DNA from 4 places in the Elstera sp. genome. Region 1 is predicted to be linked to each of the others. Evidence: predicted binding sites of a transcription regulator. Region 1 holds the regulator's gene; each other region holds the start of a gene.
The links. Region 1 encodes PhoB, which activates phosphate uptake and scavenging genes when phosphate is short. Its sites were predicted from a motif close to TNTCATAAAACTGTCA; they were not measured.

Region 1 (7,109 bases):
TTCTGCATTTCGTGGCGGCGCGGGCGGGGGCCGACCCAGAAGGGTGCCGCGTGTTGCTGGCAACCTTGGAGCCCCATTTGCTCGCCCCCGGCGCGCCGCTGGCACTGCGGCGGCTATGGGCGATGGCGGGCCAACGCTGGGTTATCGCACTTTCGGGCACTAACGGACAGGCCGCCCTCGCCGGGCTGGGTGCGGTGGCATCGCTTGCGCTGCGGATTGCTTCAGAAACCCCAACCGATCTATCTATCGTCTCGCTTTGGCTCGAAACCGTCATGGGCATGATGACGCCTGAAAATCTTCAGGAGGCTTGGGTACGCGCCGCGATTTTCCAACAGGCGCAGGCGCTCGAAGCGGCCTATTATCGGCATGGCACTATCGCGGCGGCCCTATCGGGGCTTCAGCTTATTTTGAGAGAGGACACTCCTGCATGATCTATATCGGTGTCGATGGCGGGGGCAGCGGAACCCGGGTGCTCATCGAAGCCGAGGATGGGTCGCCGCTCAGCCAAGCGCGGGGGGCCGCCTCGGGCCTCAGTCAGGGCATTGGGCAGGCCTGGGAAGCGGTTGTCCAAACCGTGGCGGCGGCGCTGGAGCCCTTGGGGCTCGCGCCGGAAAGCCTGCGCGACGCGCGGGTCGTTCTGGGGCTTGCGGGGGTTAATCTGCTTGCCCAGCGGCATTTATTCGAAGCGCTGAATCCCTTGCGGGCCCCGACGTGGATTTGCACAGATTCTTATACGACACTGGTGGGCGCATTGGGGTTCGCGCCCGGTGTATCGGTCGCCGTTGGCACGGGCTCGGTCGCGGCGGCGCGGGCCGAGACGGGGGAATGGTGCGAGGTTGGCGGATGGGGGTTTCCCAGCGGCGACGAGGGTAGCGGCGCGTGGCTTGGCTTGCTGCTCGTCAACCTCACCCAACGCGCGATCGACGGTCGCCGCCCGTGGGAGCCGTTGACCCGCCTGTGCTTTAGCCTATGGGGCGGAACCTGGGAGCGGTTTTTTGCAACGGTGGGCACGGCAACCCCGGCGCTCTATGCCGAGATTGCCCCGCTCATTGTGGAAATGGCCGAGGCGGGCGACGAGCTTGCGGTTCTGCTCATGCGCGAAGCCGGGCAGGAGATTGGCGCGCTGATTTCGACCGCCGATCCGAGCGCGACGCTTCCGGTGGCCCTGGGGGGCAGTCTCGCCCCTGCCATCGGCGATTATTTGCCGCCCGAGATTGTGCCGCGCGTGGTGCGACCGCTGGGAACGGCGGTTCAGGGGGCGGTTTTTCTGGCCCGACAGCCGGAGCCGCCCCCGCCGCCGGTAAGCCTTAGCGTTTAGGATTAAGCCGCATCGGCGGCCTGGACGGCGGCAAAGAAGCGCATTACTTCCGTTCGAAGTACGGCAGCTTGCCCCGTGAGGCTGGCGACGGCGGCACGAATATCGGCCGAGGTTGCGCTGGTTTGGGCGGCAGCATCGCTCATTTCCCGCGTGGTTCCGCTCATGGTCTCGGTACTGCTGGCGGCTTCACTCACATTCCGGGCAATTTCGGACGTTGCGGCGCTTTGCTGCTCCACCGCCGATTTGACCCCAAGATTGAGACCGTTAATCCGCTCGATGGTTTGCGCAATGGTGCCGATGGCATCGACGGCCTGGCCGGTTGCGGCCTGAATGGCGCTGATTTGGGCGTGGATATCGTCGGTCGCCCGCGCGGTCTGCCCGGCCAGGCTTTTGACTTCGGCAGCGACCACGGCAAAACCTTTCCCCGCCTCCCCGGCGCGCGCGGCTTCGATGGTGGCATTTAAGGCCAGAAGATTGGTTTGTGCCGCAATATCGGTAATAAGGCTGACCACTTCGCCAATGCGCTGGCTGGCTTCGGACAGGGTGTTAACGACCGCGCCGGTTTGCCGGGCTTCATCTACGGCCGTTCCGGCGATGGTGGCGGCCTGGCCGATCTGGCGGGCGATTTCGCGGATCGAGGCGTTCAATTCTTCCGTCGCCGAGGCTACCGTTTGCACATTTCCGGTCGTCTGATGGGCGGCCGCAGCAACATCGCCGCTATGGTGCGAGGTCAGCGCGGCATTTTGGTTCAGGGTTTCGGAATTTTGATGCAATTGTTCAGAGGCCGAAACCAGGGACGTGATGACCTGATCAACGCTCACGCTAAACCCGGCAATGGCTTTCTCCACGGTGGCCTTGCGGCGCAATTGCTCCTCGGTATGGCGTTTTTCCTCCTCGGCGAGGCTGCGGGCGCGCTGAAGCTGTTCGGAATAATCGACGAGGGCTCGGGCGAGGGTGCCGATTTCATCTCTCCGGTCTGTATCGGCGATCTGGAGCGGTTCGGTCTGGGTTTGCAGCACCTTGAACAGCCCGGCCAGATAGCTAACGTGGCGCATCTGCCCCCGAACCACCCAGGCGATTATCCCCGCCCCGAGCAGCACGAGCACGGCGACGACCAGCAGGTTTTCTTGCATGATCTTCCCGCTTTCGGCATCGACTTGCGCCATCGGCCTGCCGACGACGGTAGCGCCGATAACCGCGCGGTTGCTGTCCAGAATCGGCTCGAAGCGCCCCAGATACGGTTTGCCGGAGATCTGCACGAGGCCCTCATAGGGCTTTTTGTCTCTAAACACGGCATCATAGGCGGCACTGGCTTCCATGCGCGTACCGACAATGCGTTTACCGCTTGCGTCGAGAACCGTAGTGCTGATGCGCTCATTCCCTTGCAAGATTGTCGCAACGCCACCCGACAGGCGGGCAAATTCATCCACCACCGTAAAATCGCCCGCAAGCGGTTTACCACCGAGGCTCAGTTTGCCATCGATGATTTCCAACTTACCGCGATGGGCGACGAGCGTTTTTAAAAGATTACTATTGCGTTCTAACGCAGCTTCGGCATCGTGGGAAAGAGCGGATCGAATAATAAAGTAAGAACTGATGATGGCAGAGGCAGATGTGATCACCGAAATGGTTATAAAAATGGCAATAAGCCTCTGAGTTAAGCTCATGGTTTGTAAGAAAAATTTCACAATCTGGCTCCTGTATATTGTTTCGAGGACCGTCATACGAAAAAGTAGTTGAGAGTTATGAAAGTTTCGATGGCAATTATTTGCCTATCTACGCACGCATATATGCGTGAGCCGCATGGCTTGCCCTCTTTGCTCCGACATTGATCGACGACAAAACGCCCGGATGACGGGTGAACCGTCTTCCGGGCGTTCAGTAATACGATGGGGGGGAGGGAAAGCTTGCGCGACCGTGGCGGTTTTACGCCGCGTCGTGCTGGACCTTGCCGAGGAAGTGACGAACCTCGTGCTTTAGGGTTTCGGTTTGCTCGGTCAGGCTTCCGACCGCCGCCAGAACTTCGCTCGCCAGACTGCCAGTTTCGACCGCAGCGGTCGTAACGGTGATGGTAATGTTTGTCACATTCTGCGTGCTGCTGGCGGCTTCGGAAACGTTGCGCGCGATTTCCGAAGTGGCGGCCCCTTGCTCTTCCATCGCGAATTTTACGCCGAGATTGATTTCGTTGATATGGCCGATGGTATTGGAAATGGAGGCGATAGCGGCAACCGCCTGCTGGGTCGCGCTCTGAATCGCCCCGACTTGGTTTTGAATATCTTCCGTCGCGCGCGCGGTTTGCCCCGCGAGGTTTTTCACCTCCCCGGCGACGACGGCGAAGCCCTTACCGGCCTCCCCCGCCCGCGCGGCTTCGATAGTGGCATTCAGCGCCAAAAGATTGGTTTGGGCGGCAATATCCGAAATCAAGCTAACCACTTCGCCGATCCGCTGCCCTGCTTCGGAGAGCGTGCGGACGATCATGCCGGTTTGCTCCGCTTCCGATACGGCGGCGCCGGCAAATTTGGCGGCGTCGGCGACCTGGCGATTGATCTCGCGGACCGAGGCATTCAGTTCCTCCGAGGCGGACGCCACGGTTTGCACATTGGCGGTGGCCTGCTCGGCGGCAACGGCCACCTCGTTGCTCTGCTCCGAGGTGAGTAGCGCATTGCTATTCACCGTTTCGGCATTCTGCTGTAATTGCGCTGCTGCCGAAACGACGGTAGCGATCACGCCGTCGATAGTATTGCCGAAGCTGGCAATCGCGCCCTCGATCATCTGCTTACGGGCGATTTCGCGCTCGGTATGCTGCTTTTCCTGCTCTGCCAGGCGGCGGGCCGTTACGATTTGGTTAGAGTAATCCACCAAAGCCCGCGCCAGCGCGCCGATTTCGTCGCTGCGGTGGGTATCCTCCAACTGCAGAACTTTTGGATCATTCTCGAGCACGCCGAAAAGTTCGGTGAGGCGCGACACGCGGCGCATCTGCGAGCGCACGACCCAGGCGACGATAACGGACCCGGCGATGAGCGCGAGACCAACCCCAATCAAATTATCGCGCAGAATAGCATTACTCTCTTGAGTCACGAGCGATGCGGGCATGCCGACGAATAAAATGCCAATCACCTGGCCCGCCCCATCCAGAATCGGCTCGTAAACGGCAATATGGGGCTTGCCCAAAATATCGACTGGCCCGTGATAGGTTTTTTTGTCGCGAAATACACTGTTGTAGGCGGGTCCTTGCGCGAGCTTCGTTCCGATGGCGCGCGATCCGTCGGGTTTTAGAACGGTCGTTGTGACGCGCTCATCTTTTTGGAAGATGGTCGCAACGCCGCCCGTCACTTTGCTAACGCTATCGACCAAACTTACATCGAAGCCAACGGCAAGATTGTTCAACATCAATTGACCATTGACCATAGCGAAACTGCCGCCGCGCGCCTCGATAAGCTGCTTCATCACCCCCAGCCCACGATCGACGCTGATCTGCGCATCTTTGAGGAGTGCTGTATGGATGACGCGGTAGGAATTTAGGGTGATCGCTCCCGTGATGATGGCGACCAAAGCGATAAATGTTAGGATCAAGCGTTGTTGAACGCCTAAATTCTTCAACGAAATTAGACCAAAAGACACTGCCTAACCCTCCTTAGGGGAATACCACCCGGTGCGACCGGAACACTCATATTACATATATATTTTACTGTTTTTTAGTAAAGATCGAGTGGATATTTTCAAGGTGCCCCTGCGCCATCCGCATGCCTATGGGCTGCTCATAAAAAAAAGCCAGAGCAAAGCCCTGGCCAAAATTTGTAAGGAACGGCGCGGTGTTCGGCTTATCCGTTAACGTCCACCGTCTCATCGAGCGCATAACCCGCCGAGCGCACGGTGCGGACGATATCGGTTTCGCCCTCGGCATTCAGGGCTTTGCGCAAGCGCCGGATATGCACGTCGACCGTACGGGGTTCGACATAAACATCCGCCCCCCACACGGCATCGAGCAGTTGCTCGCGGCTGAAAACCCGGCCCGGATGCTCCATCAGGTAGCGCAGCAGGCGAAACTCGGTTGGCCCTAAGTGAATATCGCGGTTGTTCCGGCGCACCCGATGGGCGGCGAGATCCAACATCACATCGGCGAAAGTCAGGCTCTCGCCATCCACCGACGGGCGGGTCCGGCGCAAAACGGCCTTTACCCGCGCGATCAGTTCCGAGACCGAAAACGGCTTCGTCACATAATCGTCGGCCCCGCTATCGAGCCCGCGAATTTTATCGCCCTCTTCCCCTCGGGCCGTCAGCATGATGATCGGCGTCGCGCGCGCGTTCGGCAGGCGGCGCAGGCGGCGGCACACTTCGATACCCGAGAGCATCGGCAGCATCCAGTCGAGCAGCACCAAATCGGGGTTTTGCTCGGCGGCGATAATCAGGGCTTCTTCGCCGTCGGTGGCGATACAGACGCGAAAGCCCTCCCGCTCCAGATTATAGCGGAGCAGGGTGGCAATCGCGGTTTCATCTTCGACGACCAGCACCAGAGGGGTTACTGGGGACATGCCCTCAACTTCCCTTACTGTCGGCAACGTAGGTTACGCCCTTATCGGTCATCGCCGTCATGCTGGACAGATCGCCCTTGGCGCGCTCTTCGTCCGGAACCTTACCGCGCACGATATAGTAGATCGTTTCGGCAATATTGGTGGCATGATCGCCGATGCGCTCCAGGTTCTTCGACATGAAGAGCACATGGGTGCAGGCGGTGATGTTGCGCGGGTCTTCCATCATATAGGTGAGAAGCTCGCGGAAGATCGACGTGTAGAGTTCATCGACTTCCGTATCGCGCTCGCGGATGGCTGCCGCCCGCTCGGCATTGCGTTCGGCGTAAGCGTCGAGCACATCATTGACGATGCTTTGGACGATCTTGCCCATGCGCAGCACGCCCGACGCCGGTTTCACCGTCGGCGATACGTTCAACGCTAAGGTGCGTTTGGCGATATTCGCCGCGTAATCGCCAATCCGTTCCAGATCGGTCGCGATGCGGAGCGAGGCGACGACGGTGCGCAGGTCCGACGCCATCGGCTGGCGCAGGGCCAGCATGCGCACAACCTGCTCGTCGATCTCGTGATGCAGCGCGTCTACCTTGGCGTCGGCCGCGACCACGGCGGAGGCGAGCTGGCTGTCGCGGCGGCCCATCGCCTGCATCGATTGGGCAATCTGGGCTTCGACCAATCCGCCCATCTGCATGATCGACTTGTGCAGCGCGCGCAACTCTTCGTCGAAGGACGAAACGATATGTTCATTCGACATGGGGATTTCCTTCTACCCAGGGGGCGTTCGGCTCAGCCGAAGCGGCCGGTGATATAGCCCTGAGTGCGTTCATCGTTCGGATTGGTGAAGATCTGCGCGGTATCGCCCACTTCCACCAAATCGCCCAAGTGGAAGAACGCCGTGCGCTGCGAGACGCGGGCGGCCTGCTGCATCGAGTGGGTTACGATCACGATGGTGTAATTCGTGCGCAACTCGTCGATCAGCTCTTCGATCTTGGCGGTGGCGATGGGATCGAGCGCCGAGCAAGGCTCGTCCATCAGAATGACTTCCGGGTCCACGGCAATAGCGCGGGCAATGCACAGGCGCTGCTGCTGACCGCCGGAAAGGCCCGTTCCGCCTTCGTGCAGACGATCCTTAACCTCTTTCCATAGGCCAGCGCGTTCTAGCGACTTTTGCACCACCGTGTCGGTTTCTTCACGGCTGCGCACAAGGCCGTGAATACGCGGACCATAGGCGACATTGTCGTAGATCGACTTGGGGAAGGGGTTCG
Region 2 (7,109 bases), on a different contig from region 1:
TCCAAGTTGGTGAGCGCCGTCGCCCCTTCCCCCAGGGCACCGGACATGAGCCCCGCCTGCATCGTGAGGGCTTCGATTTCGGCGCGCACCAGGGCTTCCTGGTAGCGGTCGAGATACAGAAGCCCCACGCCGAGCATCAGCGGGGCGAGCAGATTGACGGCAAGAATGCGTACCGAGAGGGTCGAAATCCGCCGCTTCTTTTTCGCAGCCTCCCGAACCCCGGCGGCGGCTTTCTGCTCGCCCACCAGGGCGATATGATCCGGCGAACCGCCCCCCTTGGGAGGCGATGCGCTAGGAGGAGAATCGGTAGCCGACGCCATAGAGGGTTTCGATCTCGGAAAAATCTTCGTCGGTAACTTTGAATTTTTTGCGCAGCCGCTTGATGTGGCTGTCGATGGTGCGGTCATCGACAAAGGCGCTTTCGCCATAGGCCGCATCGAGCAATTGATCGCGGCTTTTCACATGGCCGGGCCGCTGGGCGAGGGCTTTCAGAATCAGGAATTCCGTCACCGTCAGGTCAATCGGCAGGCCCTTCCAGGTGCAAAGATGGCGCTTTTCATCCAGCGCGAGATTACCGCGCACCATCATCGCGGGTTCGTTCGCGGCCACCGCCTCGCGCCGCCGCAGCACGGCACGAATGCGCGCGAGCAGCAGGGTTTGGCTGAACGGCTTGCGGATATAATCATCCGCCCCCAACGACAGGCCGGTTAGCTCGTCCTCATCATCATCCTTAGAGGTGAGGAAGATCACCGGGAGCGAACTGGTTTTACGCAGCCGCTCCAGCACTTCCAGCCCATTCAGGCGCGGCATTTTAATATCGAGCACCGCCAGATCGGGCGGCTTGCCGAGAATGCCCTGCAGACCCGCTTCGCCATCGGGATAGGTGCGCACCTCGAACCCTTCCGCTTCCAGCAGCATGGAAACGGAGGTGAGGATATTTTGATCGTCGTCGATTAACGCAATGGTCTGCGGCATTCTCTGCCCTTCTGCTAATGGCCGGGTCACTCTACCTTCGGTTTGGCACGAGTTTACGGCAAAAAAAGGAAGCATCGCCATGGATTTGACCAAAGAAGCCCGCACGATCATGCAGACCGCCCGGCGCGGCGCGCTGGCGACGCTGATGGGCGCGGCGCGCGATCCTTACGCTTCCCTGGTCTCGACACTGGTCGGCGATGATCTGATGCCGCTACTGTTGCTCTCCACCCTCTCCCAGCACGCCCAGAATCTGGCTGCCGATCCGCGCGCCTCGCTGCTGCTGGAATCGGACGCGGTCGCCACCGCCCCGGACGCGCTGGCGGCGGGCCGGGTAACGCTGCAAGGAATTGTGGAGCCCGCCGATAAAGAGGCGCTGCGGGGGGCCTATCTTGCCGCTCATCCCGAGGCGGAGATGTACTATCAATTCACCGATTTCCACCTGTATCGGCTGAATGCCCCGCGCCTGCATTTCGTCGCGGGGTTCGGGCGGGTGGTGTGGTTGGAGACGGGGATGTTGTAAGGTTACGCGGCTCCTTATTTTTCACTCTTTTTATCCAACAGCATCACAAGGGGCGAGTAATAAGAAATATAAGGCATAATAATAGTTAGAAATTGAGTTTTAGCCACGACTCGAGAACTCGCCCCCTCAAATGAGAAATTTCCCAAAAATATACAGACACAAGACAATATAAAAAATATATTAATATAAATAATATACTTAAATAAATTTCTTGATCGTGATATAAATAAGCAAAAAATCAATCCCGCAACATATAAAGCTGCAACAAAATCACTGCCACACCTAAAATACCCGCCGCACGACGCGCCTATATTATAACGAGTGAATATCCATGTCAGTAGGATTGGCACCAAAGAGAGAGTTAATATTAACAATGAAAATAGCACTCTCTGCCCTTGAGTTCTCAAAATTTTATCCTCCGAAATTATCCTGTTGCCATCAAATTTATCGTGCACTTTCTCATATCTCGCTTTAGTTGCACATAGCATTTCCCGAAACGAAAACGCCGGAACCTCGCGGCCCCGGCGTTCTTTAACCTCATCAAGTGGGGGCCGAAGCCCCCACCCGTTCGTTCTTACCCGTGCAGCTTAATCGCCGTGGTGGCCAGCGTCAGATAGCCGACGGCCGCGCCGTAGCGATCCTTATAGTTCGCGCGCACCAGCGGATCGAGCGTCGGTTGCACCTTGGCGTGCAGCGTCTTGTTCCAGTCCCCGGCGTGCTGGAAGTTGCTCATGATGTAGGTCCAGCAGTTGAGTTCATCGACGGCGTGCAGCCCCGTCGACTCGCCCCCCGAGGGGATCGACAGAAGACGCGCCAGTTCCTTGGTATCGACGTTATAGGCCCAGAGGAAGTTATTCACGTGGCTGCCGCTATCTTCGCCGATGAAGAGGGTGCGCAGCTTTTCCGAGAACTTCAGATTATCCGGGTTGCCGATGATGTTCGGGTTCGACAGGTTGCCCAGGCCATCGGCCTTAATGTCTTCGCCGACCAACAGCATTTTGCTGCTGAGCGGGACCCACTCGCTGACGATCTTCGCGCCCTTGCTGTCCGACACGCCGCCGCCGAGCTTATGCTCGACCACGCCCCCGGCGTTCAGGGCCTTGTCGAGCGCAATATTGCTTTCTTCATTGAAGCCCTTACCGCCCTTGACCATCGAGTCGACGATGTTTTGCAGGGCCGAGTAAGCAACCTTATCCTTGGCGTTAACCGTCGTGCCTTCCATCTTGGTGAAGGCCATCGAGCCGCCGACGAGATAGGCGTAGCGATGGGTTTCGAGGAAGGCGGCGGCCTTTTCCATGCCGGGCTTCATCTTCACCCAGTTGGCGGCACCATTGTAGAAGATCTTGGTGTAGGACGCGTCGTTCGGATCTTCCTTCTTCACGTCCATAATGTCCGACGGCTTCAGGCTATTGGCCATGGCTTCGATTTCGGCGCTGGTGGCGTGACCAAGCTTAATCCAGGTGATCTTGGTGCCCGCTGCCGAGGTATCGAGCGTGAAGCCCGGCGCGTATTTGGCCACATAAAGCGTGCCCGACGACAGGTCCTTCGCCTTATCGGCAACAAAGAGGAACAGGCCGCTGTTGGTGGCGTCATCACCCATCAGCACCGTGCGATTGTCCGGCATCACCTGCACCAATTCGTGCGAGATGCGGCCCATATTGTAATGCTTCTTCACCGAACCCGTGCCATCGGCATGGACGATGATTTCCGGCATATGGCCGTAATGGTAAGGATTGGCCTTCGTTTCGTCGCCATACACGTTCTTGCTGAACGCCTTGAACTGCTTGTTACCGGAGACGAACGGCGCATCGGGCTCATATTCTTCGCTCGACAGATGCGTGCCCCAGGGCGAGAGGCTCGCGCCGCAGGTGATCCACAGGCCGTGGGCCTTGGAGGTATCGACATTGTGATACTTCACCAAGCTCAGCATGCCGGTTTCCGGGCTCTGGTCCAGCGTCAGCACGGCAATCGGCGACGGCAGCGTGCCGTAAGCATCGACCCCGGCGAGATCGAGCGAGGTATATTCGAACTGGACGACGGCAAACACGGTATTGCCCTTCACGCCCTTCACTTTTGCGCCCGGAACCTTCAGCAGCGAGGTGCCATCGGGCGCGTCGGAGAAGAAGTGGCGTTCCTTGCCCGGAACCGACTTATCGATAATCGGCTGATTATTGATATCGTAATAGCCGCCCGCGAGGATCTTGCCGCCCTTACCGTCCGAAACCATGTCGCCGGTGATGAAGAAGGGGTGATAGCTCAGCGGAAAGCGATGACGGCTCTTGTCCGCCAGTTCAACTTCGATGGCCGATTCGACCGTCGTCGTCGCCATCGCCGCCGGGTTCGACAGGGTCGGTGCAGCCATGCTTACGAAGCGGGTTTTGCCAACGCGTAAGGCCGGAGCCGCCAGCGCCGTGTTATCACCGAGACCGGCCACGAAAGAGGCGAGCGTCCCTGCGGCCAGCGGCAGCATCGGAACACCGGCAAGAAGTTTAAGGGCCTGGCGACGGGACGTATCAATCATGTCGGTCATAGCGGGGCATCCATTGGCTGGGCACAAAATACGGCGGGAGCCGCCCGAAATCATCCATGACAACCAAGGGCAAGCTTGCGCCGCCGGACTCTAGAACGCACGGATGACCATTTTATGACTACTGATAATGCTGCCAGCCAATCTGATACAATTCTGCGCTAGACCTGAGATTTATATGAGGCGATAGGAGCCAATACCGCTTTCAGGGGTGCCTCATTCGTGCTGGGCGATGCGCCTTTCCAAGAAAAACCCCCGCGTGTGACGGCGGGGGTTCCAGATTAGGCGGCGCGGTCGCGGAGCGCGATGGGGCAGGCAACCATCCGGTTGCCGACTAAAATCGGCTCGGGCCGGGTCTGGCTGCACGATGCTTCTGCCAGCGGGCAACGCTTATGGAAGGCGCAGCCGGAGGGCGGGTTGAGCGGCGAGGGCAGTTCGCCCGATAGGCGCGGGCGGCTTTCCGGCGGCTCGCCAATCGCCCGCAAGCGCGGACGGCTGCCGAGGAGCGCTCGGGTATAAGGGTGGCGCGGATCTTCGAAAATCTGCTCCACCGGCCCATATTCCACGGGCCGCCCCAAATACATCACCATCACGTCGGAGGCGATGTGTCGAACAACGCCGAGATCGTGCGAGATGAACACATAGGCAAGGTCGAACTCGTCCTGCAAATCCATCAGCAGGTTCAATACCTGCGCCTGAATCGACACATCGAGCGCCGAGACGGGCTCGTCGGCGACCACAATGCGCGGGTTCAGCATCAGCGCACGCGCAATGGCGATACGCTGGCGCTGACCGCCCGAAAACATATGGGGATAGCGCCCGTAGAACTCGGGCCGCAGCCCCACCTTCGCCATCATCGCCTCGGCAGCCGCGCGCCGGTCCGCGGCGCTCATCTCGGGCCGGTTGATCGCCAGCGGCTCTTCCAGCGCGCGGCCAATCGTATGGCGCGGGTTGAGCGAGCCATAGGGGTTCTGGAACACCATCTGCACGCTTTGGCGCAAGCGCTTGCGCGTGGCGGCATCGGCCTGCGTTACCGGCTTGCCGTCGATGAAGAGTTCGCCCTCGGTCGGCTCCTCGAACAGGGCCAGCAGGCGCGCGAGGGTGGATTTGCCGCAGCCGCTTTCGCCCACAATCGCCAGAGTTTGCCCGGCGTTGAGGGTGAAGGACACGCCATCGACGGCTTTCACCATCGCGCTCGGTTGGAACAGCCCCCGGCTGACGCCATAGTGACGGCGCAGGTCCACCGCTTTCATGAGATCGGTCATTACACGGTCTCCCCGGAGGTTAGCCGGTCGTGGGGCTGGCCTTGGCCATCAAGGGGCGTGTGGCAGCGCACAGCCCCGCCAAAGGTTTCGGGCTTTAAGAGCGGCGCTTCCGACCGGCAACGGTCTTTTACAAAACTGCAGCGCGGGTTGAACAGGCAACCTTTCGGGCGGTCGCCAATCCCCGGCACCACGCCCGCAATCGTCGGCAACCGCTTGCGCGGCCCGCCGAGCACCGCCGTCGCATGTTCGGGGAGCGCATTGAGCAGCGCCGCCGTATAGGGGTGGCGCGGCGCGGTGAACAGGCGTTCCACCGGCGCTTGCTCCACCACTTGGCCCGCGTACATCACCTGCATGCGGTGCGCAGCTTCCGACACCACCGCCATATCGTGGGTGATCAGCACCATGGTCATTTTCTGCTCCCGCTGAAGGCGGGTGAGCAAATCCATGATCTGCGCTTGGATGGTCACGTCGAGCGCGGTGGTCGGCTCATCGGCGATCAGCAGGCGCGGACGGCACGAAATCGCCATCGCAATCATAATGCGCTGGTTCATCCCGCCCGAAAGCTGATGCGGATAGGACGAGAGGCGCGAGACCGGATCGGGAATACCGACCTGATTGAGCAGTTCGACGATGCGATCCCGGCGCTGGGCCTTATTGGCCGAGGTGTGAACCCTCAAGGCTTCATCGATCTGATATTCGACCGTAAAGCAGGGGTTCAGGCTGGTCGTCGGCTCTTGAAAGATCATGGCGATATCTTTGCCCACAATTGCCCGGCGTTGCGCCGCACTGAGGGTCAGAAGATCGCGCCCGTCAAAGCTAAGCTTATCGGCGCGAATAATGGCGTAATCGGGCAAAAGCCCCATCGTCGCCAGCATCGAGACCGATTTACCGGAGCCGGATTCCCCGACCACGCCCAGCACTTCGCCTTCAGGAACGGTAAGATCGACCCCGTCGACCGCGCGGAACAAGCCGCGCGACGTGGGAAATTCGACCGTGAGATTGCGGATTTCAAGCAGGCTCATGAGCGTTTCAACTTCGGATCGAGAGCATCGCGCAGACCGTCGCCGATCAGATTGAAGGCCAGCACCGCCAACAGAATGGCAACGCCCGGCAACGTCACCCACCAGGCGCGTTGCAGATATTGCGTGGCGTCGGACAGCATGGTTCCCCATTCCGGCGTCGGCGGCTGCGCGCCTTGCCCAAGGAAGCCCAGCGCCGCCGTATCCAGAATCGCCGTTGAAAGACTAAGGCTCGCCTGCACGATCAAAGGGGCCAAGCAGTTCGGTAACACCGTGCGCACCATGAGCCGGAACTTAGAGGAGCCGATCATCCGCGCCGCCAGCACATAATCCTTGGTCAGTTCCGATAGAACCGCCGCATGGGTGAGGCGCACGAAACTCGGCAGCAGCACAATACACACGGCGACCATGGCATTATTCAGCCCCGGCCCCAAAATGGCGACGATGGTCAGCGCCAGCAGCAGCGTGGGCATGGACTGGAGAATATCCATAAAGCGCAGCAGCGCGATTTCCACAATCCCGCGAAAGAACCCGGCGATCAGCCCCAAGGCAATCCCAACGACAATGGACACCGCCACCACGATAACGGCGATCAGCAGCGATACGCGTGCGCCGAAAAGGATGCGCGAGAGAATATCGCGGCCAATATCATCGGTGCCGAGAATAAAGCGCCAACTACCCTCATCCGTCCAAACGGGCGGCACCAGCAACGCATCGCGATATTGTTCGATGGGGCTATGCGGGGCCACCCAAGGGGCAAAAACCGCCAGCAAAATCATCGTAACGATCAAGATAAGCCCGGC
Region 3 (7,109 bases), on a different contig from region 1:
CCATCTTATTTCTCCTGTTCCACAAGGCCCTTAACGAACCAGCGCTGCATAACGAGAATCACGAGAATCGGCGGCAGCATGGCAAGAATGGTGGTGGCCATGACAATGCCCCAATCGGTTTGGGTATCGTCGCCGCCGATCATCTTTTTCATCCCGATGACAACCGTATCCATCCCGCCCGAGGTGGTGATGAGCAGCGGCCACAAATACTGGTTCCAGCCGTAGATGAACAAAATCACGAACAGCGCGGCGATATTCGTCACCGACAGCGGCAACAGAATATCGCGGAAAAATTTCAGCGGCCCCGCGCCATCGATCTTCGCGGCTTCTACCAATTCGGGCGGAATGGTCATGAAGAACTGGCGGAACAGCAGTGTCGCCGTGGCCGAGGCGATCAGCGGAATCGTGAGCCCGGCGTAAGAGTCGAGCATATTCAGATCCGCAATCACCTTATAGGTGGGCAGAATGCGCACTTCCACCGGTAGCATCAGCGTGAGGAAAATCGCCCAAAAGGCCAGCATCCGCCCCGGAAAACGGAAGTAGACCACGGCATAGGCCGAGAGCAGGGAGATGATGATTTTCCCCACGGCAATGGTCACGGCCATGATGGCGGAGTTCATTAGCATGTGCCAGGCGGGGTTTTGCGCCGTGAAGCGGGCGCCGGCGGTGAGGGCCAGCCAATAATTCTCCACCCCGTTGCTACTCGGCAGCAGGCCAACGCGCCCGGTGGCAACGTCCGCCCCCTCGTAGGTGGAGGCAATGAAGGTGTAGAAAATCGGAAAGGTGACGATAATCACCCCCAAAATCAGCACCAGATGGGCGAAGAAGGTGGCGAGCGGGCGGTTTTCGACCATTAGTAATGCACCTTCCGTTCAACATAGCGGAACTGCACGAAGGTCAGCCCAATCACGATCACCATGAGAATGACCGATTGCGCCGCCGAGCCGCCAATATCGAGCCCCACAACCCCATCGGAATACACCTTATAAACCAGAATTTCGGTGGATTTGGACGGCCCGCCGCTGGTGACGGCGTGGATCACGCCGAAGGTTTCGAAGAAGGCATAGACGATATTCACCACCAGCAAAAAGAAGGCGGTGGGTGAGAGCAGCGGGAAAACGATATCGCGGAACCGCTTACCGGGCCCTGCGCCATCAATCGCTGCGGCTTCCATCAGCGAGTGCGGGATGGACTGGAGCCCCGCGAGGAAGAAAATGAAATTATAGCTGATCTGCTTCCAGGCGGCGGCGAAGATGACGAGCCCCATCGCCTGATTGCCATTCAGCAGATAGTTCCACTCGACCCCCATGGCAATCAAGGCGCGGCCAATGATACCGATGGAGGGATGGACAACGAACATCCATGTCACGCCCGCCAGCGCCGGGGCGATAGCGTAGGGCAGCAGCAGCAGCGTTTTATATGTCGTCGCGCCCCGTACCACCCGGTCGGCACAAACCGCCAGCAGCAACGATAGGCTGAGCGAGAGGGCCGAGACAGCGGCGCTGAAAAAGAGGCTGCGTAGAAACGCATCCACATAGCGCGCGTCTTTGAACAGCGCGGTGAAATTCGCGAGGCCCGCGAACTCGGAACTGAGGCCGAAGGGGTCTTCGATATAAAGCGACTGCTGCACCGCCTGTACGGACGGCCAGTAGAAAAAGACCAGCGTTACCAGAAGTTGCGGCAGCAGCAACAGCAGCGGCAGCAGCTTATTGGAAAACGGGGCCTGGGCGGCAGATGCTGGTGTCACGATACCCCCACGGGGTCAAAAGCAAAAAAGGGCGGGAAGTGATCTTCCCGCCCCCATCGACGATGTAAAGGCTTAGTTCTTCGCGGTGCGCTCGAACCGGCGCAACTCTTCGTTACCGCTGGCAACGGCATTATCCATCGCCTGCTTCACGGTGATTTTACCGGCGAAGGCGGCTTCGACTTCATCCATGATCAGGTCGCGGATTTTCGGCAGATTGCCGAAGCGCACGCCCATGGAATTTTCGGTCGGGGCCTTGTTCTGCAGTTGCAGGATCGGCGTTTCGCGGCCCGGATTCTTTTCGTAGAAGCCCGACTTTTTGGTTTCTTCATAGGCGGCGATCGTCACCGGCAGATAGCCCGTCTGCTGATGGTTCACGATCTGCACGTCAAGCTGCGACAGATGCGTGAAGAATTTGGCGACGCCCTTATACTCGTCGGCCTTCTTGCCACCTAACACCCACAGGGTCGCCCCGCCGATGATCGAATTTTGCGGCGCGCCGGCGACATCCGGATAATAGGGCAGCATGCCGGTGGCGAAGTTGAACTTCGCGTTGCGCGCGAGATTACCCAAGAAACCCGAGGAGGTGGCGATCATCGCGCATTCGCCCGACAGGAACAGGCCTTCCGGCTGCGTGGTGCGGCCACCGTACTTAAACGTGCCGTCCTTTTGCATTTCGTTCAGCGTCTCGAAGTGCTTGATCACCGTCGGATTGTTGAACTTGAACTCCGTATCGAAACCCTTGAAGCCATTGGCTTGGGTGCCGTACGGAATATTGTGCCACGCGCTGAAGGCTTCCATCTGGGTCCACGTCACCCACGCCGTGGTGATGCCGCAGGGGTGGCCCGAGGCGCGGATTTTCTTCGCGGCATCGAAAGCTTCCGGCCAGGTTTTCGGGGCCTTTTCGGGGTCCAGACCGGCTTTGGCGAAAGCATCCTTATTGTAGTAGAAAATCGGGGTCGAGCTATTGAACGGCATCGACAGCATCTTGCCGTCGGCGGTCGAATAGTAACCAGTGATGGCGGGCAGGAAGGATTTCGGATCGAACTTTTCGCCCGCTTCGGCCATCAACTCAAACACCGGCTTCACGGCACCCTTGGCGGCCATCATCGTGGCCGTGCCGACTTCGAACACCTGGGTGATGTGCGGCGCATTGCCGGCGCGATAGGCGGCAATCGTTTGGTTCATCAGTTCGGTGTAATCGTTCGATTTGAACGTTGCGACGACCTTATAATCAGCTTGCGAAGCGTTGAACGCCTCGACGATCTGATTGACGCGATCGTTATTCGCGCCCGTCATCGCATGCCACCACTGAATTTCGACCGGAGCCGCTAGCGCCGAAACGCTGAGAACCGTACCCAGGCTGAGCGCCGCAATAAATGACCGCATGTGAGCTTCCCCCAATGAAAGTGATTGCCGTCTCTTACGCGCGGACGGTTATGGTTTTGTTACATCGCCATAACAGGTCTGTCACATAAAAAGTGTGTTAAAACTGGCTATTGCAGTGCGAAACAGGCGCAGTTGGCGCGAATCAACCCGCGTTTGCGGCCAAAACGCGCCTTCAAATGCACGCGCGCCCGTGTGAAAAAAATATCGCGAGGGGAGGCTTGAAGCGCGCGGCGGCCTGGGCCATGTACGCTCTAACCTGTGATCCGGGCCCCTCTGACGGTTGGTCGCAACCGTGATGTCGGATTATCCTCCCGGAGCCTTTTTCCGGGCTCTGATGCCGACGGGCATCACCGCAGTCGGATGATTCTTATGGATATGCCTATTTGGGCGTGGCTTGGCTTCAACGCCCTTGTTCTCGTTCTTCTCGCGTTCGACCTGGGCGTGTTGAACAAAAAAGAACGCACGATTTCCGTCCCTGAAGCGTTGCGGCTCAGCGGCTTCTATATCGCTATCGCGCTTCTGTTTAACGTCGGGATTTATTTCACCCTTGGCGAAGCCAAAGCGCTGGAGTTTTTGACCGGCTACCTTATCGAAAAAAGCCTGTCGCTCGATAATGTGTTCGTTATCGCCCTGATTTTCGGCAGCCTCGCCGTGCCGCCGCAGTATCAGCACCGCGTGCTGTTCTGGGGTATCCTCGGCGCGCTGGTGATGCGGGCCATCATGATCTTCGCGGGCACCGCGCTGATTATGGAGCTGCATTGGCTGATCTATGTGTTCGGTGGCTTCCTTATCATCACCGGGATCAAAATGGTGATCACGGCCGATAAAGAGCCCGATCCCGCGAACCACCCGATCATTCGCTTCTGCCGCAAGCACTTCCGCGTGACGGAAAACTATGAAGGCCGCGCCTTCTGGGTCCGCCGTGATAAGCTGCTGTATATGACGCCGCTGTTCCTGGCGCTGATTCTGGTGGAATTCACCGATCTCGTCTTCGCGGTGGACTCGATCCCGGCGATCTTCGCGATCACCACCGATCCGTTCATCGTCTACACCAGCAACGTCTTTGCCATCCTCGGCCTGCGCGCCCTCTATTTCGCGCTGGCGGGCATCATCCACCGCTTCGAGTACCTGAAATACGGTCTCGCCCTGGTGCTGGTCCTCGTGGGCACGAAAATGGTGCTGGTCGATGTGTGGAAAATGCCGACGCCGCTGGCCTTGGGCCTAACCGTCAGCCTCATCGGCGGCTCGATCCTGCTGTCGCTGTGGAAGACGCGGGCGAAAGCAGCGTAACTTTGCCGGGGCTCTGCCCCGGCACCCCGCCCAAGGGCCGGAGCCCTTGGGGAACCGGAACCCTCGGAGCCTCGGCTTCGGGGGTTTTTGGATTATTATGAGGTTGCTTTCCGGTTCACGGCCTTCGCTTGCTCAGGGTAAGGAAGGCCGAACGCATTTTCGCGCCAGAGCACGAACCGCACGGATTTATCCGGCCTTGGGCGTTGGACGCACGCCAATAGTTGCTTCATCGACGAGCGCCTGCAAATCGTCAGATGGCAGGTCGGCAAATTTACGGCGGGCTTCGGCCATGGTCTGGTCGAGCACGCGCCATTTTACGGCCTCTTCGATGAATTTGGACAGATCGCCTTTTTTCAGCCCCCGCTGGGCGAGGAAACTGCGCACGGCGATATCGGTATCTTTGGAGACGGAAACCGTCCAGCGGGTCATCTCGGTCATTGGAGTTCTCCTTTACACCTTCGCATGTTGCTATCAGCTTAACCTGATAAGCGCTTATCCGTAAACGGAACGGCTCCAGCCGAATGTTCGGCACGCCCCTTTCTGGGACTCTCAGATTTACGGGTTCGAAATCCGCGCCAAAATCTCCGCCAGCGTCGCCCGGTCGAGCTCCCCGATCCGCTCCGCCAGCCGGTTGGCAAGCTCGGTCGCCAGCGGGTCGAGCCCGGCGGTGTCGATGGTGACGCGGGGGTGGGAGAGGTCGGCCAAGCGCTGCATGGCTTCGGCATCGTCCCAGATCAGCCCGAAATAGTCGCAGATTTGCCGCACCAGCCCGCGCGAGGGGCGGCCGCGGTGGCCGTTCTCTAGGGCTGAGAGATAGGCGGGGCTGATTTCCAGGGCGGCGGCCATTGCGCGCAGGGAGACCTTCTTAGTCGTGCGCAGGGCGCGGCAGCGTTCGCCGAAGGGGGTCATGGGCGCGGGCCTCGTTTCGTCTCGTCCCGGTCGCGCCGGATCAGCAGATAGAAAGCGCCCGACCCGCCGTGCTGGGGTTTGGCGGAAGTAATGCCGAGAATTTTGCCGCGCAACGGCGGCTCATTCACCCATTGCGGGAGAGCGCGGCGCAGAATACCGCGCGATTCGGGTTCCGGCCAGGGGCGATGGTCGGGCTTCTCCTGGCCCTTGCCGGTAATCACTAGCACGCAGCGCCAGCCCTGCGCCCAGGCCCCCAACAGAAAATCGATCAGCCGATCTTGGGCGGCGGCCTGGGTCATGCCGTGCAAATCCAAAACCCCATCGATCTCGCGCTCGCCCTTGGCGAACCGCCGGGCGGTGGCGCGGTCGATATTATCGAGCTTGCCAACCTTGATCGGCGGTGGGCCTTTGCGCTTCACCGGCGCGGGTTCCGCCGGTTTGACAGGCGCGAGCATCGGGCCGCCGACGCTGGCGATGGGCGCTTCCGGTACTTTCGCGGGCGCAGGCGGCGGCTCCACGGGTTTCGGCGCAGGCGCGGGGCGCAGCGGCGTAATCTGCTGGGTGATCTGCTGCCACAGGGTTCGCTCCGCCTCGGTCAGCGCGCGCAGGCGACGCGGGCGCGGGGCGGGAGGCTCTTTCTTCGGGGCCATGCTTAGACGGCGGGGGCGCTGCCCCCGCACCCCCGCCTAAGGGCGGCGGCCCTTAGGGAACCGGGGGCGGGGGAGGAAGCCGTCATGAGAATCGTTTTGGCAGACTATTTTCAAAAGAAATGGGATTCCCAAGGGGCAAGCCCCTTAGGTGGGCGCATCGGGGGTGAAACCCCCGACAGGCGTTAACCTGAGTGCGCGCCTAGGCTTCGTCAAGAATGAGGATATGCAGCCGACGCGGGCCGTGCGCGCCTAATTGGATGGTCTGTTCAATATCGCCCGTGCGCGACGGGCCGGAGATCATATTCACCGTGCGCGGCAGCGCGCCGTTATCGCGGATTTTATCCCACACATCCTCGTAGCGCCCGGTGATCTGGCTGCGGTTGACGACAGCGATATGGGTGTCGGGCAGGAAATTAAGGGTGGTCGGCGACTCCGGGCCGGAGGTGAGCACCAGCGTGCCGGTTTCCGCCACCGCCCCGATAACGGGGGTGATCGAGACCAGATCCTCATTCACGGCTTTGCCGAAGCGCAGCTCCAGCGTGGGTCGGTCGGCCCAGGGCACGCTTTGCAGGGCGGGGGCGACGACGGCCTGGGCGGGCAGATTCTGCTCGGCCAGATAGGTGGCGACGGCCTCGGGCACACCAGCGCTATTGGGGATATGGCTCACGGTCGCCGAAAGCGCCTTCGCCATTTCTTCGAACAGATCGACCAGTTCGGCGTGATCCTTGTCGGTGCGGGCAAGGCCGATCTGGCGGCGGTGGGCGCTGAGGCGCTGGCGCAACCCGGCTTCGGTGGCGGGATCGAGCCCGCCGCGCCCCAAGGACCGGCGGATGGAATCGAGAATATCGGCGCGGGCGGTGCTCATCAGCGGCTCCGGCGTTTGGCGTAAAGGGCTTGGAAGGTTTGGCCTTGCGGCGCGGGCATATCGCGCACCCGCGTCCAGCCGCCCGCGAGCGGCAGGCTGGTGAAGCGGCCCTTTTTGCGCGCGGCAAGCTTCAGCCCGAAGGCGACCGTGCGGGTGAACAGCCGGTAGAGCATCGGGCGCGTGGCCAGAAAGGCCCAGGCCCCGATGCCCCAGCGCATCGCTTTGGGCGAGAGTTTCGCTTCCGTCTGCCGCTCGCGCCAAT
Region 4 (7,109 bases), on a different contig from region 1:
CTCTTCCAACTCATTGTAAAAGCGGCTCTGGGCCGCGCCCGCCTGCAGATCAAGGAACCCCAACACCAAGGAGCCCGCGAGCCCAAACAGGGAGGAGCTAAAGGCGGTGCCCATCGCCGATAAAGGGGTGGACAGCCCCTTCTTCAAATCTTCGAAAGCGGCAACCGCGTCGCCACCGCCGAACGAGAGTTTTCCGACCACATCGCCGACCGAGCTTACGGTTTGGATCAGGCCCCAGAAAGTCCCCAGCAGTCCGAGCAGCACCAGCAACCCGATGAGATAGCGCGAAATATCGCGCCCCTCATCCAACCGCGCGCCGATGCTATCGAGCAGCGAGCGCGTGGCGGTGGCGGAGAGGCTGAGGCGCGTGCGCCGCTCCCCCAGCATCGCCGCCATGGGGGCTAGCAGCTTCACTGGAATTGCGACGCTGGCCGATTGATTGCGCTGGTAATTTTCCAGCCAAGCGATTTCCGGCGACAGCATCAAGACCTGCCGGACGATGAAGATAATGCCTAAGACCAAACAGCCCAAAATAACGCCGTTGAGCCCCGGATTATGCAAAAACGCATCCTTCAGCACGCCCGCAAGGGCGACCGTTACCGCCGTCCCGAGTGCCAAAAACAAGCCCATGCGGATCAGGTAGCGGCGGGTTCCAGTCAAGTGATGCAACATGGGTGAAAGCCAGTCTCAGGGTTTGTCTGGAAAAACAAAAAAGGCGGTGGCTAAGGCGCGGTCAACTCAAGATCGACGCGGTCGGCAGGGCCATCGGCTACTTGCCCGCCCAAAGCGCGCACATCGACGCGGGCGGTGCTGACGCCCTTTTCCGCGAGGAAACTGCGCACGGTCAGCGCGCGGTTAAGCGAGAGGCGACGGGCTTGGCTGGCCGTTTCGGGGGTCCCGGCGGCGTAGGCGGTAATCAGAATGCGCCGCTCCTGCTGGCTCTGGACCAGCTTCACGATGCTCTCGAGGGTGGGGCGCGCCGTTGTGGGGATGTCGGCACTATCCGGCAAGAACAGCAGGCGCGCGCCCTTGTCGGTCATCGTCGGGCTCGGAACGGCCACGACCGGCGTTACGGCGGGGGCCGGGGCAGACGGCGGGGGCGGGGCGACCACGGCAACTTTCGGCGGGGGCGGCGGTTCGACCGGGGCAGGCGCAGGACCGGGGACCGGCGGGGGGCCGGGATCGGGGCGCGGCGTTTGGGGCTGGGCTGCAACCGGCGTCGCAACGGTCAAGGGAGCCGGCGGGGCCGATGCCGGGACGGGCGCGGCTTCGGGAGGCGGCGCAACCGGGGCAGGCGCGTGCGCGACGGGTGCGGGCGTCGCAACCACGGGCGGCGGCGGGGCGGCCTTAACCTTGGGCGGCGGCACCTGATTAATCTTGCTGCGCGGCGCGGCGGGCGGGGCGGGCAGAAAACCGACACCGACACCGGGGCGCGCGCCGCCGCCGCCCAACGATCCCAGCACATCTTCATCGATCACAACGGCGCTATTATTCCGTCCAGCGCCATAAAGCTGCGCTTCGGCAGCGGGGGCGGGCAGCAGAGTCCCCAGAATAAGGCCGGAGGTGAGCAAGCCAACCCCACGCGCGAACCCGACCTTTTTCTGAACCCTGCTCATCTCCTACTCCCTTTGTCCGGCCATAGGCGTCCCGCGTCGCTTTTCCGCGCGTTTATCTCTCGGCGCGAAGCCTACGCGCGACGCCGTTGAAAATCCAGGGGAGAACCTGGGCTTTAAGCGTCCGGTGCGGCGGCGGGGGCCGCAGCCGCGCGCGGGGCGGGCGGTGTGGCTTTACGCAGCAACTGGCTCAGCTTGTGATGAAGCGAATCATTCGCCGCCACCACGCTCCGGGTGTCCAGCATGCGCGTACCGCCGGTGGCATCCGAGGTGTAGCCGCCCGCTTCCTTAATCAACACCAAACCGGCGGCAAGGTTCCAGGGGTGCAGCCCCTCTTCCCAATAGCCGTCGAGACGTCCGGCGGCGACGTAAGCGAGGTTCAGCGACGGCGCGCCCATGCGGCGCACGCCGCCCGTTTGCGCCATCATCACCGCAAGCTGCTTCAGCGCGCGCTCGTGCCCCGGCTGACCGGCGGCGGGCAGACCGCACCCGATCATCGCGGCAGGCAGGTCGCGCCGGGCGGAAACGCGCAGGCGGAAATCGTTCAAAAAGGCCCCGCCGCCTTTTTCCGCATGGAACATCTCATGCTTTACCGGATCGTAGATCACGCCCGCGATCAACTCGCCCTCGCGCTCAAGGCCGATGGAAATGGCGAAATGCGGGAGCCCGTGCAGGAAATTGACCGTGCCATCGAGCGGATCGACGATCCAACGGTTCACGCCATCGCCTTTGACCTCGCCGCCTTCTTCCAGCAGAAAGCCGTACCCAGGGCGGGCTTTTTCAAGCTCCTGACGCAGGGTTTCTTCGGCTTTGATGTCGGCCTGCGAGACGAAATCGGCCACGCCCTTGCGGCTCACTTGAAGTTTTTCAACCTCGCCGAAATCGCGCACTAAACGGATGGCGGCTTTTTCCGCCGCTTTTGCCATAACGGTAATGATGGCGGAACGCGCCATAACCCCACCCTTTCAAAGAACGACGCGGACCGGGACAGCCCGATCCGCGTCTAATGTGTCTCGGGGGCGACCTGCGGAAAATCCGCCGCCGCCCGTGTATCTTAGCCCTTAAAACGTTCGACGTAAGAGCCGTCTTCGGTCGCTACCACAACTTTAATCCCGGCTTCCACATGGGGCGGTATCATGATGCGCATACCGTTTTCAAGCTTACCCGGCTTGTAGGAGGAGGAAGCGGTTTGCCCCTTCACCACCGGATCGGCTTCCACCAGTTCCAGCACCACCTGCTGCGGCAGGGAAACGCTGATCGGCGTGCCTTCGTACAAGGAGATCTGCACTTTCATGCCATCTTGCAGAAACCCGGCCTTTTCGCCCAAAAGTTCCATCGGAACGCCAAGCTGGTCGTAGGTTTCGGGGTTCATGAAGGTCAGGATGGTATCGTCGCCGAACAGGAAGGTGAATTCCTCATCGTCGATGCGCACGCGCTCCACCTGTTCGCCGGAGCGGAACTTATCGTCACGCTTAATGCCGGTGCGCAGGTTGCGCATTTCGACCTGAACGAAGGCACCGCCCTTGCCCGGCGAAACGTGATTGGCTTTCAAGATTGCCCAAAGGCCCGTCTCGGTCTCAAGCACATTGCCCTGGCGCAGTTCGTTCGCATTGATTTTCATCGGAAAAACCTGTTGTCCTGTCGGTCTCTAAAGTAAAGCGCGCGGAACCTAGCAGCTTGCGGGCAGGAGAGCAACGCCAGCCGTAAGACCCGGAACGCGCCCCCCCTATGATCTGGCGCGTTGGGGTGCGAAAATCGTTAAGCGCTCGGCTGCAAGGCTGATTTGGACGGGCAGGGTGCCGATAATATCGCCATCGGCCTGCACCGGCTCGCCCGCTGGGCCTTCGACGAACAGGCTTTGCACTTTTTGGCGGTTCAAGCTGGGGAGCTTCGGCAAAAGCCCCATCGGCAGGGCGGCGGCATAGACCAGCGCGGCCCAGCGGCCCGGCTTGGTGAAATTGGCCGCAACCAGGGCCGGGTCGGCCAAATCGGCTTCCGGCGTCACCACGAAACGACCCGCATAGAAATGGCCGTTGGCGATAATCAAGGACGCCGCGTCGGAGGTTTCGCCCTCAATCGTCACGCGGTAGGCGACGGGCTGAAAGCGCAGCCATTCCACCAGGGTTTGCCAAACATACGCGCCCTTGCCAAAGCGGCGTTTGAGCGCGGGATCGATCCCAGCGACGATGCGCGCATCGAAGCCAACGCCCGCCATCATCGAAAAATAGCGTGTCGCCCCGTCCGCACCTAGGCAGGCCCCGAGGGTGATCTTGCGCGTACTGCCCGAGATCAGCGCACGCGCCGCGCTTTCCGGCGTGTCGATACTCAGTTCGCCCGCCAGCACATTGGCGGTGCCGAGCGGTAGCAGTCCGAACGGCGCGGGGATGACGCCGGTCCGTTGGGCCGCAAGAACGCCGTTGATCGCCTCGTTAATCGTGCCATCGCCCCCGGCGGCGATAATTGCGCCAACGGATGCCTCGCGCGCCAGGCTTTCCGCCAGGGCTTCGGCATCGCCGCGCGCTTTAGTTTCGGTAATGCTCCAGGTCGCGCCTGCGGCCGTGAGCCGGTCCAGCGCCTGTTTTAGCCGCGCCCCGCGCGCATGCCCGGCGGTGGGGTTGAGGATGATCCGCAGCGGCCGTTCCGCGAGCCCCTCCGCTCCGGGGGTTACGGCGGGGCTTGTTGCCGAGTGCGCGCTTCCGTCCATCGACCGACGCTTCCTTCTTCGCAGGGGGCCGTTGTTTCGCGCTCCAAAAACCGCGTTCGAGGCGTCAAATCCGTGACCGTAATACGACGGTTTCATGAAATTCGCCGACCGTCAAAAACATGTCATGAGTGACTGGCAGAAAGGGGAGAATCATAAGAACGAAGTGCGTGCCAAAATCATGGATGCAGAAGTTAACATTACCCAATATCGGGCCATTTGGATTTCGGACATACATCTCGGAACCCGAGGATGTAAAGCCGATGCCTTGCTGGATTTTTTAAAATTTACCGAATCGGATTATCTCTATCTTGTTGGCGATATTGTTGACGGTTGGCGGTTGAAGCGCTCGTGGTTTTGGGCGCAGAGCCATAACGACGTTGTGCAAAAGCTGCTGCGCAAAGCCCGTAAGGGTACGAAAGTCATCTACATCCCCGGCAATCACGACGAAGCCCTGCGCGATTATTGCGATATGCAGTTTGGCGGCGTCACGGTGCTTGACGAGGCGGTGCATGTGACGGCGACGGGCAAGCGCCTTCTCATTATTCACGGCGATCAGTTCGATGGTGTGATCCGTTACGCCAAGTGGCTCGCCTACTTAGGCGACTGGGCCTATAATGTGGTTCTCAGCGTGAACCATTGGTTCAATGCCGCCCGGCACAAGCTCGGGTTTTCCTACTGGTCGCTGTCGCAATATCTGAAGCAGCGCGTGAAAAACGCGGTGGAATATATTTCCCATTTCGAAGATGCGCTGGCTGAAGAAGCCAAGCGCCGCAACTTTGATGGCATCGTTTGCGGCCACATCCATCACGCTGAAATGCGCGATATTCAAGGCGTTCTCTACTGCAATGATGGCGACTGGGTGGAAAGCTGCACGGCCCTCGTGGAGCATTTCGACGGTCGCCTGGAAATTCTGCATTGGGCCGAAATCCGTCAGCTCTTTGGTTGGCATCCTGCCCGCCAACCCGTTGCTTCCACCGCTAACATATTGGCCCGATAACCTATGCGCATTGCGATTGTGACCGACGCCTGGTTTCCCCAGGTCAACGGAGTTGTGCGGACGCTCGATACCGTGCGCCGCGAGTTGGAAGGCCAAGGCCATGTGGTGGAGGTGATCGGCCCGGATCGCTTCCGGACCATTCCCTGCCCGACCTATCCTGAAATCCGCTTGGCGTTGTTTCCGATGAAACGCCTCAAAGCGCTGCTGGATGCGTTCAACCCCGACGCGCTGCATCTGCCCACCGAAGGGCCGCTGGGCATGGCGGGCAAGAAGCTGGCAGTGAAACGCCAATGGCCCTTCACCACCAGCTTCCACACCAAATTCCCCGAATATCTGCACGCGCGCACCGGCATTCCGGCCTCGTGGAGCTATGCCTTCCTGCGCCGCTTCCACAATGCCGCCGACCGCATCATGGTGGCGACGCCGAGCCTCGAAGCGGAGCTTGATCAGCGCGGCTTCCGCAATATCGTGCGCTTCTCGCGCGGGGCAGATTTAGAATTGTTTCGCCCGCGCGAACCGCTGCCGCTCGATCTGCCAAAACCGGTTTTCGCTTATGTCGGGCGGGTTGCGGTGGAAAAGAACATTGGCGCGTTCCTCGCGCTTGATCTGCCCGGCTCGAAGCTGATCGTCGGCGATGGGCCGCAGCGCGAAGAGTTGCAGCGCCAATATCCGAAAGCGCATTTCATTGGCGCGAAGCACGGCGAAGAACTAGCGCGCGCCTATTCCGCCGCCGATGTGTTCGTGTTTCCGAGCCGTACCGATACCTTCGGGCTGGTCGTGCTGGAAGCGCTGGCCTGCGGCGTGCCGGTCGCGGCCTATCCCGTCACGGGGCCGCGTGATATTCTGAGCGAAGCCGCCCAGCCGGTCGGTGCCCTCAGCGAAGACCTGCGGGAAGCGGCGCTTGCGGCGCTCACGGTCGACCGCGCCGCCTGCCGCGAGCACGCACTCAGCTACTCCTGGTCGGCGGCAGCGGGGCAGTTCCTGAACGCGCTGGCGCTTATTCGGGAAGAGGCGCGGGCGTAACCCGGCGCAACCAGCGGTCGAGCCCAACGGCAAGGCCGACGCCGATCATTTGAGCCAGAATAAAGCCGGGGGCGTCCTGGGGGCGTATCCCGGCGAAGCTATCGGTCAGGGCGCGCGCCAGCGTTACGGCGGGATTGGCGAAGCTGGTGCTGGCGGTGAACCAATAGGCGGCCACCACTGTCAGCGCGACGCTATAGGGCAAGCGCGCCTCGCTCTTCGTCCGCAGGGCGGCGAAGATCACGGTGAGCAGTGTGGCGGTGGCGACGATCTCCGACAGCCATTGCCCCGGCCCGCTGCGGAGTTTGGCCGAGGTTTGCAAGATCGGCATATCGAACATGGCATGGGCGAGCCAAACGCCCGCAATCGCTCCCAGAATCTGAAGGCCGATATAGGGCAGAACCCGCGGCCACGGCATTTGCCGCCGCACCGCCAGGGCCAGCGTGACGGCGGGATTAAACTGTGCGCCGGAGATTGGCCCGAAAACATCGATCAGCACCACCAAAGCGGCCCCGGTGGCGATGGCATTGGCCAGCAGCGCGACGGCGGCATTTCCGTCGGCGAGCCGTTCGGCCATGATCCCGGAGCCGACGACGGCGGCCAGCAGAAGGGCGGTGCCGAGCGCTTCGCCCACGAGAGCGGGCAGGAGGGGGCGGCTCATATCACCCGCTTGCCGTGGGCGTCGATCACCGCTTCGCCATCTTCTTTCGTGAACGCGCCCTGCTGCGGTGTGGGCAGCAGGTCCAGCACCGCTTCAGACGGGCGGCAGAGTTTT

Region 2: ACIQ36_RS00760 (PhoX family protein) is a predicted target of PhoB. The motif match lies at 4,130-4,145, and genes of this name have one in related genera.
Region 3: ugpB (sn-glycerol-3-phosphate ABC transporter substrate-binding protein UgpB) is a predicted target of PhoB. The motif match lies at 3,182-3,197, and genes of this name have one in related genera.
Region 4: ACIQ36_RS13545 (diacylglycerol/lipid kinase family protein) is a predicted target of PhoB. The motif match lies at 4,402-4,417, and genes of this name have one in related genera.

What each region holds. Positions count from the first base shown of each region.
Region 1 covers NZ_JBILQX010000013.1:101-7,209, reverse strand. The annotation lists gene ACIQ36_RS03465 (hypothetical protein) at 1-431, shown strand, start outside; gene ACIQ36_RS03460 (BadF/BadG/BcrA/BcrD ATPase family protein) at 428-1,318, shown strand; gene ACIQ36_RS03455 (methyl-accepting chemotaxis protein) at 1,321-2,940, opposite strand; gene ACIQ36_RS03450 (methyl-accepting chemotaxis protein) at 3,245-4,939, opposite strand; gene phoB (phosphate regulon transcriptional regulator PhoB) at 5,140-5,850, opposite strand; gene phoU (phosphate signaling complex protein PhoU) at 5,855-6,598, opposite strand; partial or broken gene ACIQ36_RS03435 (phosphate ABC transporter ATP-binding protein) at 6,631-7,109, opposite strand, start outside.
Region 2 covers NZ_JBILQX010000002.1:49,549-56,657, forward strand. The annotation lists gene ACIQ36_RS00745 (stimulus-sensing domain-containing protein) at 1-320, opposite strand, end outside; gene ACIQ36_RS00750 (response regulator transcription factor) at 292-975, opposite strand; gene ACIQ36_RS00755 (pyridoxamine 5'-phosphate oxidase family protein) at 1,055-1,495, shown strand; gene ACIQ36_RS00760 (PhoX family protein) at 2,070-4,025, opposite strand; gene ACIQ36_RS00765 (dipeptide ABC transporter ATP-binding protein) at 4,304-5,287, opposite strand; gene ACIQ36_RS00770 (ABC transporter ATP-binding protein) at 5,287-6,309, opposite strand; gene ACIQ36_RS00775 (ABC transporter permease subunit) at 6,306-7,109, opposite strand, start outside.
Region 3 covers NZ_JBILQX010000079.1:1,264-8,372, reverse strand. The annotation lists gene ACIQ36_RS11300 (sn-glycerol-3-phosphate import ATP-binding protein UgpC) at 1-4, opposite strand, end outside; gene ugpE (sn-glycerol-3-phosphate ABC transporter permease UgpE) at 6-854, opposite strand; gene ugpA (sn-glycerol-3-phosphate ABC transporter permease UgpA) at 854-1,747, opposite strand; gene ugpB (sn-glycerol-3-phosphate ABC transporter substrate-binding protein UgpB) at 1,820-3,133, opposite strand; gene ACIQ36_RS11280 (TerC family protein) at 3,503-4,423, shown strand; gene ACIQ36_RS11275 (ribbon-helix-helix domain-containing protein) at 4,610-4,861, opposite strand; gene ACIQ36_RS11270 (helix-turn-helix domain-containing protein) at 4,979-5,332, opposite strand; gene ACIQ36_RS11265 (Smr/MutS family protein) at 5,329-5,982, opposite strand; gene ACIQ36_RS11260 (lactate utilization protein C) at 6,182-6,847, opposite strand; gene ACIQ36_RS11255 (LutB/LldF family L-lactate oxidation iron-sulfur protein) at 6,847-7,109, opposite strand, start outside.
Region 4 covers NZ_JBILQX010000111.1:808-7,916, forward strand. The annotation lists gene ACIQ36_RS13525 (flagellar motor protein MotA) at 1-672, opposite strand, end outside; gene ACIQ36_RS13530 (OmpA family protein) at 723-1,616, opposite strand; gene ACIQ36_RS13535 (inositol monophosphatase family protein) at 1,730-2,566, opposite strand; gene efp (elongation factor P) at 2,668-3,234, opposite strand; gene ACIQ36_RS13545 (diacylglycerol/lipid kinase family protein) at 3,340-4,317, opposite strand; gene ACIQ36_RS13550 (UDP-2,3-diacylglucosamine diphosphatase) at 4,496-5,314, shown strand; gene ACIQ36_RS13555 (glycosyltransferase family 4 protein) at 5,318-6,337, shown strand; gene ACIQ36_RS13560 (aquaporin) at 6,312-6,995, opposite strand; gene arsC (arsenate reductase (glutaredoxin)) at 6,992-7,109, opposite strand, start outside.